One region of the Allobosea sp. BIWAKO-01 genome, then DNA from elsewhere that is predicted to be linked to it. Evidence: riboswitches for the same ligand, from Rfam matches in the RefSeq annotation. Region 1 holds a riboswitch; the other holds the start of a gene.
What was found. A riboswitch is a leader RNA that binds a small molecule or an ion and turns the genes downstream of it on or off. The one in region 1 is predicted to bind thiamine pyrophosphate.
Positions count from the first base shown of each region.

Region 2: linked by a shared signal. The riboswitch ahead of thiB (thiamine ABC transporter substrate binding subunit) and the one ahead of thiC (phosphomethylpyrimidine synthase ThiC) in region 1 are both predicted to bind thiamine pyrophosphate.

Region 1 covers NZ_BCQA01000001.1:1,625,990-1,633,762, forward strand. The annotation lists gene BIWAKO_RS07480 (ABC transporter permease) at 1-433, shown strand, start outside; gene BIWAKO_RS07485 (dipeptide ABC transporter ATP-binding protein) at 430-2,157, shown strand; gene BIWAKO_RS07490 (polysaccharide deacetylase family protein) at 2,170-3,069, shown strand; gene BIWAKO_RS36590 (OmpA family protein) at 4,567-5,481, shown strand; gene BIWAKO_RS07500 (hypothetical protein) at 5,590-5,790, shown strand; TPP riboswitch at 5,873-5,977, shown strand; gene thiC (phosphomethylpyrimidine synthase ThiC) at 6,056-7,773, shown strand, end outside.
Region 2 covers NZ_BCQA01000001.1:3,730,251-3,738,023, reverse strand. The annotation lists gene BIWAKO_RS17380 (LysR family transcriptional regulator) at 1-21, shown strand, start outside; gene BIWAKO_RS17375 (methylated-DNA--[protein]-cysteine S-methyltransferase) at 503-1,069, opposite strand; gene msrP (protein-methionine-sulfoxide reductase catalytic subunit MsrP) at 1,096-2,052, opposite strand; gene leuB (3-isopropylmalate dehydrogenase) at 2,223-3,332, opposite strand; gene BIWAKO_RS17360 (ABC transporter substrate-binding protein) at 3,622-5,211, opposite strand; TPP riboswitch at 5,368-5,479, shown strand; gene thiB (thiamine ABC transporter substrate binding subunit) at 5,546-6,565, shown strand; gene BIWAKO_RS17350 (ABC transporter permease subunit) at 6,570-7,773, shown strand, end outside.

The DNA.
Region 1 (7,773 bases):
CCAGGGCAAATTCCAGCTCATCGCGGCGCTCGCGGCCGCGCAATATGCCTATTTTGCCCGCACGGCCCATGGCGCAGCCGCGGCCGAGCGCGGCAAGGACTATGTCGAGGCCGCCTTCTCGACGCCGCTACCGGCGCGCCGGGTGGTCTGGCGCCATATCCTGCCGAACTGCCTGCCGCCCCTGATCGTGGTCGCGACAGTGCAGGTGGCGAATGCGATTGCGCTCGAAGCGACGCTTTCCTTCCTCGGCGTCGGTCTGCCGGTGACCGAGCCCTCGCTCGGCATGCTGATCTCCAACGGCTTCCAGTACATGATGTCAGGCCGCTATTGGATCTCGATCTATCCCGGCGTCGCGCTGATCATCCTGATCGTCGCCATCAACCTCGTCGGCGACCAGATCCGCGACCAGGTCAACCCGAGGCTCAGGCGATGAGTGGCTCGGCCGAGGCAGTGCCGCTGCTCGAGGTCCGTGACCTCGCGACGCATTTCCACACCCGTGCCGGCGTTGTGAAAGCCGTCGACGGCGTCTCCTTCTCGCTGAAGCGCGGCGAGGTCATGGGCCTCGTCGGCGAATCCGGCTCCGGCAAGAGCATCACGGGTTTCTCGATCATCGGACTGATTGACCCGCCGGGAAAAATCGAGAGCGGCTCGATCCGGCTCGAAGGGCGCGAATTGATCGGATTGCCGTCCCGCGACCTGCGCGCCATTCGCGGCAAGATCATCTCGATGGTCTTCCAGGACCCGCTGATGACGCTGAACCCGGTCCTGACGATCGGCGCCCAGATCCTGCTGGCGTTGGAAGCCCATGAGAAGGTTTCGGCCGAAGAAGGGCGCAGGCGCGCCATCGCGGCGCTTGCCCAGGTCAGGATTCCAGAGCCCGAGGCGAAGGTCGATTTCTACCCGCATCAGTTCTCCGGCGGCATGCGCCAGCGCGTCGCCATCGCCATCGCTCTGCTGCACCGGCCAAAGCTGATCATCTGCGACGAACCGACCACGGCGCTCGATGTCTCGATCCAGGCCGAGATCCTGGCCGAAATGAAGGAATTGGTGGCGGAGCTCGGCACGGCACTGATCTGGATCAGCCATGATCTGGCGACAGTCGCCTCGATCGCCAGCCGCGTCTGCGTGATGCGTCATGGCAGGATCGTCGAGACCGGGCCGGTGCTCGACGTGCTGACCAGGCCCCAGCATCCCTACACCCAGTCCCTGCTCGATTCGCTACCATCCCGCGCCAAGCCGGGCACTTTCCTCGCCCGGGGCGGCGGTGTCCCCGATGCATCGCCGCCGGCACGCACCTCCGGCGCCTCAGCGTCGCGTGGATCGAAGGCGGACGCCTCCTATTTCGTCATTCAGGACGTCAGCAAGCTGTTCCAGACCCCGCCCGGCCTCCTGCGCCTGCTCGGCCAGAAGCTAGGGCTGTCGCAGCCAAGCCGTGGCATCCAGGCCGTCGATTCCGTCAGCCTGACCGTCCCGCGGGGTGAGGCGCTCGGCCTCGTCGGCGAGTCGGGCTCGGGCAAATCGACGCTCGGGCGCATGGCGGCCGGCATCTACGCGCCGAATTCCGGCACGGTGCGGCTGGAGGGCGAGCCGGTGATGGGCGGCGGCGCGCGGCCGCACAAGAACACGACCCGGATCCAGACCATCTTCCAGGACCCGTTCGCTTCGCTCAATCCGCGCATGAGCATCGGCGACAGCATTGCCGAAGGGCCGATCGCCCATGGCATCGTCACTCGGGCGGGGGCGGCCGACTATGTCCGGCAATGGCTCGCCGCCGTGGGGCTCGATCCCGCCTTCGCCAGCCGCTATCCGCATCAATTCTCCGGCGGCCAGCGCCAGCGCGTCGCGATCGCGCGTGCGCTCGCCATGCAGCCAGATGTCGTGGTCTGCGACGAGCCGGTCGCCTCGCTCGACGTCTCGATCCAGGCACAGATCATCAACCTGCTGATGCGGTTGCGAGCCGAGTTGAACCTGACCCTGATCTTCATCTCGCACGACCTCTCGGTGGTGCGCCATCTCTGCGACCGGGTCGCGATCATGTATCGCGGCAAGATCGTCGAAGAGGGGCCAGCGGGTCAGATCTACGACAATCCGCGTCACGACTACACACGCAGGCTCCTGGCCGCCGTGCCGGTCCTGCCGACCGCCCCGCCAGCCTGAAGGACACCTGCCATGACCGAACCTGCTCTCGAACCCTGGCAATGGCCCGAGGAGGTCTGGCGCGGCAAGGTCGAGCGCGTGCGCGCGGGCCGCAACCTGAAGCCGGCCCGATGGAAGAACGGCGCGCGCTGCGCCGTCGCCCTCTCCTTCGATGTCGATCACGAGACGAACGAACTGCGCGATGGCGGCAAATCGGTCGGCCGCCTCTCCTGGGGCCAGTATGGCAACCGCGTCGGCATGCCGCGCATCCTCAGCCTGATGGCGAAGGAACAGATCCAGGCGACCTTCTTCGTGCCGGCGGTCACCGCCCTGCTCTATCCCGACGAGCAACGCCGCGTCATCGCGGAAGGCCACGAGATCGGCCTGCATGGCTGGATCCACGAGGTCAACACCGCCGTGCCGCCTGCGGCCGAGCGCGAGCTGCATCTGCGCTCAGCCGATACGCTGGAGAAGATCACCGGCGTCAGGCCGGTCGGCATGCGCACTCCGTCCTGGGATTTTTCGGAAGTGACCCTGAGCATCGAGCGCGAACTCGGCCTGCTCTACGATTCCTCGCTCTTTGCCGATGACGACCCCTACGAGATCATCGAGAAGGGCGAGCCGACGGGCATAGTCGAGCTCCCGGTCGAATGGATTCGCGACGATGCGGTCTATTTCAACATGAACCGCTTCCAGGCGCTGCGGCCCTATACGGCGCCGGAAGCCGTATTCGACATCTTCCGCCGCGAATTCGACCGCGCTCATGAGGAAGGCGGGCTCTTCCTGCTGACCATGCATCCCCATGTCATCACCTACCGCTCGCGCATCTGGATCCTCGAGGAGCTGATCCGGCATGCCAAGGCGAAGGGCGATTGCTGGTTTGCCAGCCACGCCGAGATTGCGCGCTATGTGAAGGCCGAGGCCGGGCTTTAGCTCGCACAACGCGGCTCGGGCAGGGAGGAACCCTGCCCGATTTCGGCCGTTTTCGGTTCATGGCGGGTTCAGTGCGTAAGCGCGCTGATAGCCCGAGCCACTGAAACGGAAACGGAACTCATGACGCGCACGAAAAACTGGCTTCTGATCGGTACTGTCCTTCCCGGCCTGACCCTGTCGCATGGCGGCTTCGCGGTCGAACCGGCGCAGGCACCGATGAGACTAGCGCAGGCTCCTGTGCCGTCGGACGAAGAGCCCGGACAGCCACGCCGGCCTCGCCCCCCGGGGGCGCCAGCCGCGCCCGGCGAGGCGCGCCCGCCTGGGGCCGAACGCCCGCGGCCCGCTCCCGGAGCGCCCGGGGCGCCGCCGGCGATCCAGCGGCCGGTTGCGCCTCCGGCGCCAAGCGCAGCGCCACCCGCGCAGCCACGCCCACCTGCCGCGCCGCAGCCTGAACCGCGCCGCGAGCCACAGATGCCGCGCGCCGTGCCGCCGGGCGTCGCGCCGGGCGCCGGCGAACCCGGCCGCCCACCAGCCCTGCGGCCGCAACCAGCCCCCCCGCCCTCTGCGCCTGCGCCAACCCCGGCGGTACCGCGCCCGGCTCCGCCAGCCCAGCCCAGCCAGCCCCAGGCCGTGCCGCCGCGCGCCCAGCCGCCCGTCCCGCCCCCCGGGCAGCCGCCAGCAGCCCGTCCAAGTCCCGCACCGCAGGCGCAGCCACCCGCGACCGCACCGTTGACGCCGCCTCCGGGAGGGCGCGCTCCCGGTGCGCCACCCTCCGCCGGTCAGCCTTCGACGCCAGCACCCGGCCAGCCGCCGGTGCAGCGTCCGGCGCCTGCGCCGATTCCAGGCACTGCTCCGCAAGCCCAGCCATTGGTGCCACCTCCGGGCGGTCGAGCGCCCGGCGCGCCGCCAGCCGGCCAACCGCCTGTGACCGCTCCTGGCCAGGCGCCAGCGACGGCTCCCGGCCAACCCCCGGCGGCTCGGCCGGCACCGGCGCCAGTTCCAGGCACTGCTCCGCAAGCTCAGCCGCCTGCCACCCAGCCGCTGGTGCCGCCTCCGGGTGGTCGTGCGCCTGGCCAGGCGCCAGCGACGGCTCCCGGCCAGCCCCCGGCGGCTCGCCCGACACCAGCGCCGGTTCCAGGCACCGCCCCGCAAGCCCAACCGCCCGTGACCCAGCCGCTGGCCCCGCCTCCGGGTGGTCGCGCCCCCGGTGTGCCGCCAGGCGGTCAGCCGCCTTCAGCAACGCCTGGTCAGGCTCCGGCGCCCCTCCCCGCTCAGCAGCCGGCAACAGCCCCGCTCGCCCCGCCCCCCGGCGGTCGCGCGCCCGGCGCAGTTGCTCCGCCGCAGCCAGGCCAGACGCTCGCGCCTCCTCCGGGCGGCCAGCCTCCAGCAGCCGGCCCCGCGCAGCTGCCCCCTCCTGACCGGCAGGGCCGTCGCGGTGGCATCGGCCTCGGTGGCGCGGCTGCGATCGGCCTGGGCGTAGGCGTGCTCGGCGGCATCATGGCGACGCAGGGCGCGACCCGCCTCGATGATGTCCGCGGGCGCCGCGAGGAGCGCCGCGAGGGCGACGTCACGATCATCCGCGAGCCGGGTCGCACCATCATCCGCGACGACGACCGCGCCATCATCCGCCGTGACGAGACCGAACGCTTTCGCGATCTCGGCTGGCAGGGGCGCACCGAACGGCACGGGGACGAGAACGTCACCGTGTTCGAGCGGCCGGACGGCAGCCGCATCATCACCGTGACCGACGAGGACGGCCGCCTGATCCGCCGGACCCGGCGCATGCGCGATGGCGATGAGATCGTGATGATCGACAATACCCGCCGCGATCGCCCGGACATGCGCTTCTCGGACGAGGTCGTCGTGCTGCCGCCACCGCCGCTCCCGATCCCGCGCGAGCGCTATATCGTCGACGCCGAACAGGCCGATGAGCGCCTGATCTATGAGACGATCACCGCCCCGCCGATCGCCGCGATCCCACGCCGCTACACGCTCGACGAGGTCCGCTACTCGCCGGACCTGCGCGCCCGCATGCGAAGCGTCGATATCGACACGGTGACTTTCGAGACCGGGTCCTGGGAGGTCACCCCCAACCAGGCGCAGCGGCTCTCGGTGATTGCCGCCTCGATCAGCCAGGCACTGCAGCGCGCGCCGAACGAGGTCTTCCTGGTCGAGGGCCATACCGACGCCGTCGGCTCGGATGTCGACAACCTCTCGCTCTCGGATCGGCGGGCCCAATCCGTCGCCGAAATCCTGACACGCGATTTCCAGGTGCCGCCGGAGAACCTGACGACGCAGGGCTATGGCGAGCAGTATCTCAAGGTGCAGACGCAGGAGGCCGCCCGCGAGAACCGCCGCGTCACGCTCCGACGCATCACCCCGTTGCTGGCCGGCCAGAACCAGCCGCAGTGAACCGATTGAACCGGCGCGGCGGGCGACCGTCGCGCCGGCCTCCCCGATCAGGGGATTCAGGAATAAGCAAGCTCTCCGGCTTAAGACCTCCCGTAAGGAGAGTTGATGATGAGTGAGACATCCGTCGCGATCGCGCAGAGCTTTGCTGCAAGCCAGGCAGCCTCGACCCGCCAGACCCTGCAGACAGCGATGGTGAAGCAGCAGGCGACGTCCGACCAGGCGCTCGTCGATATGCTGCAGCAGAGCGCCGAGTCCCAGAAGGCTACTCTTGCCACCGGCCAGGGCCAGAACGTCGACATTCTCGCCTGAACCCGGCATTCCGGCGCCGCATGGCCGGGCCGCATCCGGCCGCTTGCCGGTTGCGCTCACGAGCCGCCGGCCTTAACCTCCGCCTCGTTCCGAGGGGTGCTCGCAAGAGCTGAGATGGCGTCCAACGCCGAACCCGTCGAACCTGATCCGGGTCATACCGGCGGAGGGACTGGAACGCGGCGTGCACCACACCTGTACCCGCAGACAGCGACTGGACCGCTTCTAAACCCGGATCTCCTGAACCTTGGACCAAGGAGGAGATCCCATGAACGCCCATACCAAGCCACAGAAGAATACCGTCAAGGCGGCGCCGCAAAGCGTGACGACCGGCCCGATCATCGGCTCGCGCAAGATCTATGTCGCGCCGCCGGACCATCCCGAGATGCGCGTGCCCTTCCGCGAAGTGCAGCTCACCACCGATTCCGAGCCGCCGGTCCGCATCTATGACCCGTCCGGTCCGTTCACCGAGACCGACGTGACGATCGATCTGAATGCAGGCCTGCCGCAGCCGCGCCGGGCCTGGCTCGATACGCGCGGCTTCACGACCGTGCCCGGCCGCGCCGTCACCGCCGCCGATAACGGCCATATTTCGCCCGAACAGCTCGTTCCCGCCTGCCCGGCCGCACGACCGATCCTTGAGGCGAAGGCCGGCCAGATGGCGACACAGTACGAATTCGCACGGGCCGGCATCATCACGCCCGAGATGATCTATGTCGCACACCGCGAGAATCTCGGCCGCGCCGCGATGCTCGAAGGCGCGCGCGAGCGCCATGCCGATGGCGAGAGCTTTGGCGCCTCGGTTCCGGAATTCGTCACCCCTGAGTTCGTGCGCGAGGAAATCGCCCGCGGCCGCGCCATCATCCCGGCCAATATCAACCATCCCGAACTGGAGCCGATGGCGATCGGCCGCAATTTCCTGGTCAAGATCAACGCCAATATCGGCAATTCGGCCGTGACGTCGGGCGCTGCCGAGGAGGTCGAGAAGCTGGTCTGGGCGATCCGCTGGGGCGCCGACACGGTTATGGACCTGTCGACCGGCCGCAACATCCATAACATCCGCTCCTGGATCCTGCGCAACTCGCCGGTTCCGATCGGCACGGTGCCGATCTACCAGGCGCTGGAGAAGGTCGGCGGCGACCCGATCAAACTCGACTGGGAGGTCTTCAAAGATACGCTGATCGAGCAGGCCGAGCAGGGCGTCGACTATTTCACCATCCATGCCGGCGTGCGCCTGCCCTATGTCCCGCTCACTGCGAGCCGCGTCACGGGCATCGTCTCGCGCGGCGGCTCGATCATGGCGCGCTGGTGCCTCGCGCACCACAAGGAGAGCTTTCTCTACGAGCGCTTCGACGAGATTTGCGAGATCATGCGCAAATATGACGTCTCCTTCTCGCTCGGCGATGGCCTGCGTCCGGGCTCGATCGCCGACGCCAATGACCGCGCCCAGTTTGCCGAGCTGGAGACGCTGGGCGAGCTCACCAAGGTCGCCTGGGACAAGGGCTGCCAGGTGATGATCGAGGGCCCCGGCCACGTGCCGATGCACAAGATCAAGGAGAACATGGACAAGCAGCTGCGCGAATGCGGCGAGGCGCCGTTCTACACGCTGGGACCGCTGACCACCGACATCGCGCCGGGTTACGACCACATCACCTCGGGCATCGGCGCGGCGATGATCGGCTGGTTCGGCTGCGCCATGCTCTGCTACGTCACGCCCAAGGAGCATCTCGGTCTTCCCAACCGCGACGACGTCAAGACCGGCGTCATCACCTACCGGATCGCGGCCCATGCCGCCGATCTCGCCAAGGGCCATCCAGCCGCCAAGATCCGCGACGACGCGGTCTCGCGCGCCCGCTTCGACTTCCGCTGGGAGGACCAGTTCAACCTGGCGCTCGATCCCGATACGGCGCGCTCCTTCCATGACGAGACCCTGCCGAAGGACGCCCATAAGGTCGCGCATTTCTGTTCGATGTGCGGGCCGAAATT
Region 2 (7,773 bases), 2.1 Mb from region 1:
GCCCAGCGCTGGACCTACTAAACGGCCGGATATCCCGGCTATGCGCGCAGCGCGGGTATCCCGCGCTGCGGCGAACGCATGCTTTCAGCCATTTAGGCTAAAATTTGTCGCACATGATTATAGGTCATGCAGTTTCCGCATAGCGGCCCCAAGCTATGCTGCATTGCAAAACGGCACGTGCTGCCCGATATAGCAATCACGGTTGTTCGGAACGGGCTCCGCATTCTCCTCCCGGCGTTGAGTTCGTTCCAGCCGTTCCCCTCTGAGATGTTTGGCGGTAACGCCGGATGTTTCAAACTTCAAAGGCCAGCTCCCTCGGGACGCTGGCCTTTTTTTCGTCTTGCGCCGGACTGCTCCGTGCATGCGCAGTCATCCCGGCGAAGGTGCGGCGCAGGGCCATGGGCCATGCTGGAGCATCGCCGCTTGCAATCCGGTATGAGGCTCCGATTATCCGGCGCCCGCCCGATCGGGATGGCAGGGCACATCTGGCAGCCGCAGGTCGTCAGCGCCGCCGCGCTTCCAGCGGCAGCGACTCGAACAGGCTTGGCACATCGCTGGTGCGCGCCTTCTCGATCGTCAGCATGCGCAGCTTGGTCTCCACCCCGCCATCGGCTGAGAAGCCGCCCGTCTTGCCATTGGCAGCCAGCACGCGGTGACAGGGCACGATGATGGGGAAGGGATTCTCTCCCAACGCGACACCAACAGCGCGCGCTGCACCCGGCTCGCCAATCCGCGCCGCTACTTCGCCATAGGTCAACGTTTCACCTGGCGGGATACTCAGCGCGACGGCATAAACCTTTCGGTTGAAGGCCGAGAGACCGTCCATCTCGATCGGCAGGTGAGCAAGATCCCTCTTCTCTCCCCGCAGCAATGCCATGATCGCGCCGATCGCATCCTGCACGAACGGCGGAGGAGAGCTTTCGACAGCCTCCGGATAGCGCCGGGCCAGCCGCTGGCGGGCGCGCGCCTCATCCTGCTCCGGCAATTGCGCACCAATCAGGCGTTCGGCATTCCAGACCAGCGCGCAGGCGCCGATTGCCGTATCGAACAGGCAGAAACCCTGGCTCATCACGCCTCCCGACGGAAGCGGCGGCCTCAGACGTAGAGCCGCTCGCCTTCAAGCCCTTTGTACATCGCTGCGACCTGCTCGCCATAGCCGTTGAACAGCAGGGTCGGCCGACGCTCGCGCGAGCCGAGAACCTGCTCGCTCGCCTGGCTCCAGCGCGGATGCGGCACCTCCGGGTTCACATTGGCCCAGAAGCCGTATTCCGACGATTGCAGAGCCTCCCAGAAGGTCTTGGGCCGCTCGGCGACGAAGCTGATGCGCGCAATCGACTTCACCGATTTGAAGCCGTACTTCCACGGCGTGATCAGGCGAACCGGCGCACCATGCTGATTCGGCAGCGGCTTGCCGTAGATCCCCGTCACCATCAGCGCCAGGTCGTTATTCGCCTCCGCCATGGTCAGCCCCTCGGTATAGGGCCAGGGATACCAGCGTTGCGTCTGCCCGGAGGCGACGCGCGGGTTAAGGAAGGTTTCGAACTTGACGTATTTGGCACTCGAAAGCGGCTTCGCCAGCGCCACCAGGGCCTTTAGCGGAAAACCGGTCCAGGGCACGGCCATTGCCCAGCTCTCGACGCAGCGGAAGCGATAGAGCCGCTCCTCGAGCGGCATCTTGCGGACCAGATCGTCGAAACCGATCTCGAACGGCTTCTCGACCATGCCGTCGATCGCGATGTTCCAGGGCCGCGTCGGCAGCTTCTTCGCTGCACTGACGACATCCTTGGACATGCCGAATTCGTAGAAATTATTGTAATTCGCCGCCAGTTCCTCGTCGGTCACCGGCCGGTCGAGCGTGTAGCTCGCATTGCGCTTGGCGGGATAGAGATCGAGCGTCGGATCCGCGCCTTGCGCGGCTGCGATCTGGGGCAATGCACTACCTGCGATCAGCCCCGCGCTCCCGCCGAGAAAGGCACGGCGGTTCATGGCGATATGCTCGGGAGTGGCCTGGCTTTCGGGCAGTTCCCAGCCAGGGCGGCGTTTGATCAGCATCGACGGACATGCTCCGTTTCAGAGAGCGAAGCTTAGTCCACAGATGAGCATCAAGTGCAATTCACGAGCGGGAGAGGCATAGGTCCCTCGCCGCGCTGATCCATGTACGTCATCCCGGCTGAAGCGAAGCGCAGGACCGGGATGACGTCGGAGTGCTGGGCGTGAACGCGTCAGCCGCGCGCTTCCAGCGCCTTGACGATCGCATCGCCCATCTCGGTAGTCGAGACGGCATTGGCGCCCGGCGCAGCGATGTCCTTGGTGCGGGTGCCGGCGCCAAGCACGTCGGCGATCGCACCTTCGAGCCGGTCGGCCGCCTCGATGGCGCCGAAGGAGTAACGCAGCGCCATGGCAAAGGAGCCGATCATCGCGATCGGATTCGCCAGGCCCTTGCCGGCGATGTCGGGAGCAGAGCCATGCACAGGCTCATAAAGCGCCTTGCGCTTGCCGGTGGCCGGATCTTCGGCACCGAGCGAAGCGGAGGGCAGCATTCCGAGCGAGCCGGTCAGCATCGCCGCGACGTCGGAGAGAATATCGCCGAACAGGTTGTCGCAGACGATGACGTCGTACTGCTTCGGCCAGCGCACGAGCTGCATGGCGCAATTGTCGGCGAGCACATGCTCGAGCTCGACATCCCGGTAGTCCTTGGCGTGCAGGGCCGTGACCGTCTGCTTCCAGAGCACGCCCGTCTTCATGACATTGTGCTTCTCGGCCGAGGAGACCTTGTTGCGGCGGGTGCGCGCCAGCTCGAAGGCGACGCGCGCGATGCGTTCGATTTCGGGCGTGGTGTAGAGCTGGGTATCGACGCCGCGCTTGGAACCGTCCTCCAGCGTGACGATCTCCTTGGGCTCGCCGAAATAGACGCCGCCGGTGAGCTCACGCACGATCAGGATGTCGAGCCCCTCGACCACCTCGGGCTTGAGCGAGGAGGCGGAAGCCAGCGCCGGATAGCAGATCGCAGGCCGCAGATTCGCAAACAGGCCAAGATCCTTGCGCAAGCGCAGCAGGCCGGCTTCAGGGCGATGCTGATAGGGCACATCCGCCCATTTCGGGCCGCCGACCGCGCCGAACAGCACCGCATCGGCATCCTGGGCGAGCTTCATGTCGCCTTCCGAGATCGCCGCCTTGTGCGCGTCATAGGCAGCGCCGCCGACAAGTCCGCGCTCGATGGCGAAGGAGGCGAGGCCCTGCTTCTCGATCCAGCCGACGATCTTCTCGACCTGGCCGGTCACTTCGGGGCCGATGCCGTCGCCCGGCAGGAGGAGGAGCTTGTGGGTCGCCATGGTCGCCTCACGCGTTTGTCGGACGTTGCTGGGGCCAGAGCGGCCTTGCCGGGCTGATTAGGCGGGGAACGGGAGTGACGCAAGCGCAGCCGCGGGGCAGCGCGCCTGCGCGGCAAGCAGAAGCTGTGCCGATCGGCATCGGCATCGGCACGGCTCCGCTTCACTCCGGCCGGAGTGAAGCGGAGATCTGGAAGCCGTTGCAGAGCGTGGCGATGGTTTCCCGATCGGAGCCGCTGGCGCAGGGCCTTTGGCATCAGCCGGTATCTCGACGGCAATGGCTGCTCCGCCCTCAGGCCTTCTTCTCCATGTTCCAGAAGAACTGGACGGGCGAGAGCACCATGCCGGTCAGGCTCTTGCGATAGGCCATTGGCTGCTGCACCAGCCCCGCCGGCGCATAGGGCACCGTCTCGAAGGCGCGCTTCTCGATCGAGGCGGCCAGCTCCTTCTGCTTGGCCACGTCAGGCGTTGCTATCCACTGATCGCGCAGACCTTCCAGCGTGGCATCCTCCGGCCAGCCGAACCAGGCGGCAGGGCCATTGCTGCGCAGCAGCGGATGCAGCGCGGGATTGAGCACGTCGGCGCCCGACCAGAGCGTATGGAAGACCGACCAGCCGCCCTGGTCCGGCAATCCGCGGTTGGAGCGCCTGCCGATGAAGCTGGCCCAATCGGTCGCGACCAGATCGACAGTCATGCCGAGCTTCTTCAGCAATTCCTGTGTCACCAGGCACTGGTTATAGGCGATCGGCTGGTCGGCGGGCGCCAGCAGCAGCACCTTCTCGTTCTTGTAGCCGGCCTCCTGCAGCATGGCCTTGGCCCGCTCCAGATTGTTGCCGAGTGCAGCCTGTCCGCCCGCCCCGGTCGACATCGGCGAGCCCGGCGTGAAGAAGGTCTTGCACTCCTTGTAGTAATCCTTGCTGCCGACGACCGCCTCCATGTAGTCGGTCTGATCGATTGCCATCATCACCGCCCGGCGGATGCCGGGATTGTTGAAGGGCGGCTGCAGATGGTTGAAACGCATCAGCAGGATCAGCCCGAGCGGCACATTCTCGATCGCGATCTCGGGATTGCTCTTGAGCAGGGGCAGGAGATCGACCGGCGGCTGTTCGTACCAGTCGACCTCGCCCTGCATCAGCGCGCCGACTGCGGCCGAAACCTCGGTCAGCGGCAACCATTCGATACGGTCGATCTTGGCGACCTTGCCGCCAGCGGCCCAGGACGGGGCCTCCTCTCGCGGCCTGTATTTGGCGAAGCGCTCATAGATCGCGTTCTGGCCCGGCACCCATTGCTTGTCCATGAAGCGCCAGGGTCCGGAACCGATCGCCTCCGTGATGTTCTTGGTTGGCTCCATCATGGCCACGCGCTCGGGCATGATGAAGGGCACGTTCGAGGAGAGCTTGCCGAGCGCGTCCGGCAGCATCGGGAAGGGCTTCTTCAAGCGGATGACGAAGGTGCGCTGATCGACGACATCGTAACCCTCGACGAATGTCGCGAAAGTCTGCCCGAAGGCATCGCGCGCCGACCAGCGCTTGATCGAGGCGATGCAGTCCTGCGCCCTGACCGGCTGCTCGTCATGGAACATCAGTCCGTCGCGCAGATGGAAGGTCCAGCGCAGCCCGTCCGGCGCAGTCTCCCAGCTCTGGACCATTTGCGGCTGGATGCGGAACTGCGCGTCCGTCGCAAACAAGGTATCATATATCAGATAGCCGTGATTACGGATGACATAGCTCGTGGCGACGATCGGATCGAGCGAAGGCAACGGCGTCGACGGAATGAAGCGCAGCGTATTGGCGCGCGATTGCGCGCGCGACGGAAATCCAACGAGGCTGGAAGCGGATAAAGCGGAACTTCCGGCCAGAATCTGACGGCGATTGAGTCGCATGCGGCATCCCCTTGCTCTTGAGCTTTCGCGCCAGGCGCGTCTGCCTTCTGTTAAGCAAGAGATATACCAGCACGATCATGCTGCCGGACGCAATGCTCCTTGCGATGGCCAGGCGGCATCAACTGGACTCGCCCCGGCCTGCTCGCTATTCCCTTGACCGTCTCAACGGGGTGCCCGGCGGTTTCGGGCTGAGAGGGAAGCGCAAGGCTTTCAACCCGTCGAACCTGATCCGGATCGTGCCGGCGGAGGGATTGAGCACTGGCGTCTCGCAACCGGAGATGGCCTTCCCTCTCGACCGTCATGGCCCGCCGTCGAACGCATGCGGGGTGACGCCATGACCTTTCTGAACAGCCGGGTGACCCGGATCGCCGCTGCGCTCTTAGCGCTCCTGTTTGCGACGCCGTCCATGGCCCAGGAGAAGCCGGCACTGACGGTCTACACTTATTCCTCCTTCACCGGGAAATACGGTCCCGGCGCGAAGGTGAAGGCGGCGTTCGAGGCGCAATGCAGTTGCACGCTGAACTGGGTCGCAAGCGATGATGCCGGCTCCCTTGTCGCGCGCCTGAAGCTGGAGGGTGAGGCGACCAAGGCCGATGCCGTGCTCGGCCTCGACATGAACCTTGCTGCAGAAGCCAAGGCGACGGGGCTGTTCCAGCCCCATGGCCAGTATCCGGCCGAGCTCACTTTGCCCATCGCCTGGACCGACGATACCTTCCTGCCCTTCGATTGGGGGCACCTCGCCTTCGTCTATGATTCAACCAAACTTGCCGCGCCGCCCACCAGCCTGAAGCAGCTTGTCGACGACCCCAATGGGCCAAAGCTGGTGCTGCAGGATCCGCGCACCAGCGCACCCGGGCTTGGCTTCCTGCTCTGGATGCGATCCGTCTATGGTGACGGCGCAGACGCCGCCTGGACCAGGCTCAAGCCGCGCATCGTCACCTTCACCAAGGGCTGGTCGGAGGCCTACGGACTGTTCCTCAAGGGCGAGGCCGACATGGTGCTCTCCTACGCGACATCGCCGGCCTATCACATCGGCGCCGAGAAGAAGACGCAGTACAAGGCCGCCCGCTTCAGCGAAGGCCATTATCTGCATGTCGAACTCGCCGGCATGACGCGCACGACGCGGCAGCCGGAACTCGCCAAACGCTTCCTCGCCTTCACGCTGTCGGACGCCTTCCAATCGCTGATCCCGGAAGGCAACTGGATGATGCCGGCGAAACAGGCGGCAGGTGGACTGCCGGCTTCGTTCGCCGATGTCATCAAGCCGGAGCGGAGCCTGTTATTCACGCCGGACGAGGTGCGTACGCAGCGCCGAGCCTTCATCGACGCCTGGCTCGCCGCAGCGAGCCGCTAAGGCCTTGTTCCGCCCGGCCACGCTCACCGCGCTTGCCATCCTAGCGCTCGCCGGCGCCTCGCTCGCCGGACTGGCGCGAGCCGGAGGCGACCTTGCCGCCCTGTCGTCGCTCGGCCCCTATCTCGCTCGTCTGGTCGCAGGCGCGGCCGCGCAGGCGGGCCTGTCGATGCTGCTCTCACTCCTGCTCGGCACGGCAGTGGCGCTTGCCTTGCTGCGCCGCCGCTTCCCCGGTCGCGACCTCCTCCTTGCCGTGCTGACCGCCGCCGCCGTCGCCCCAACGATCGTGATCATCTTCGGCGTCATCGCGATCTATGGCCGTTCCGGGCTGCTCGGCAGCCTGGCGCGTGTCGCCGGTACCGAACCGCCGGCGATCTACGGACTCCAGGGCATCCTGATCGCGCATGTGCTGATGAATACGCCACTCGTAACACGCGCTCTGCTTCAGGCCTTCGGGCGCGAACCTGGCGAACGGCGGCGCCTGGCCTCGGCGCTCGGCTTTTCCGCCACCGATTGTTTCCGGCATCTCGACTGGCCGGTGATCCGGCGCGAGGCCCCGGCGCTTGCCACCTTCGTCTTCCTGCTCTGCTTCACCAGCTTTGCCGTCGTGCTCTCGCTCGGCGGCGGCCCCGCCAATGCGACACTGGAAGTCGCGATCTACGAAGCGGTCCGGTTCGAGGCGGATTTTGCCCGGGCTGCCGCTCTGAGCGGCATCCAGCTTGTACTTTGCCTAGGGCTTGCGACCGCGCTTGCCGTACTCACACCGGCAGCGCGCGACGAGGCAAGCGCCGAGCGCCATGCCCCCCGCCCCGATATTTTCGTCCCCCGCCTGCGGCGGTTCGACTGCCTTATCCTCATTCTGGCAACGGCCTGGATCGCAACGCCTCTCCTGAGCATCGCAAGTGGCGTCACCGCCTTGCCGACGCTGGCGACTGCTGAATTCGCATGGGCCGCCGCAACGAGTGCCGCCATTGCGCTTGGCGCAGGTCTCCTCGCCTGCCTGTTTGCCGTACTGCTCTCCAGCGCCGCGCGCGGACGCCGGCCGCGCCCGGGGCTCCCCGATCTTGCCGCCTTCACCATGCTTGGCCTGCCGCCCTTCGCCTTCGTGGCAGGGCTCTACGTCCTGACCCGCAACCTCGCCGATCCCGCAACGCTCGGGCTGCTGCTCGTGCCGCTCGTCAACGCCCTGATGGCGCTGCCCTATGCCTACC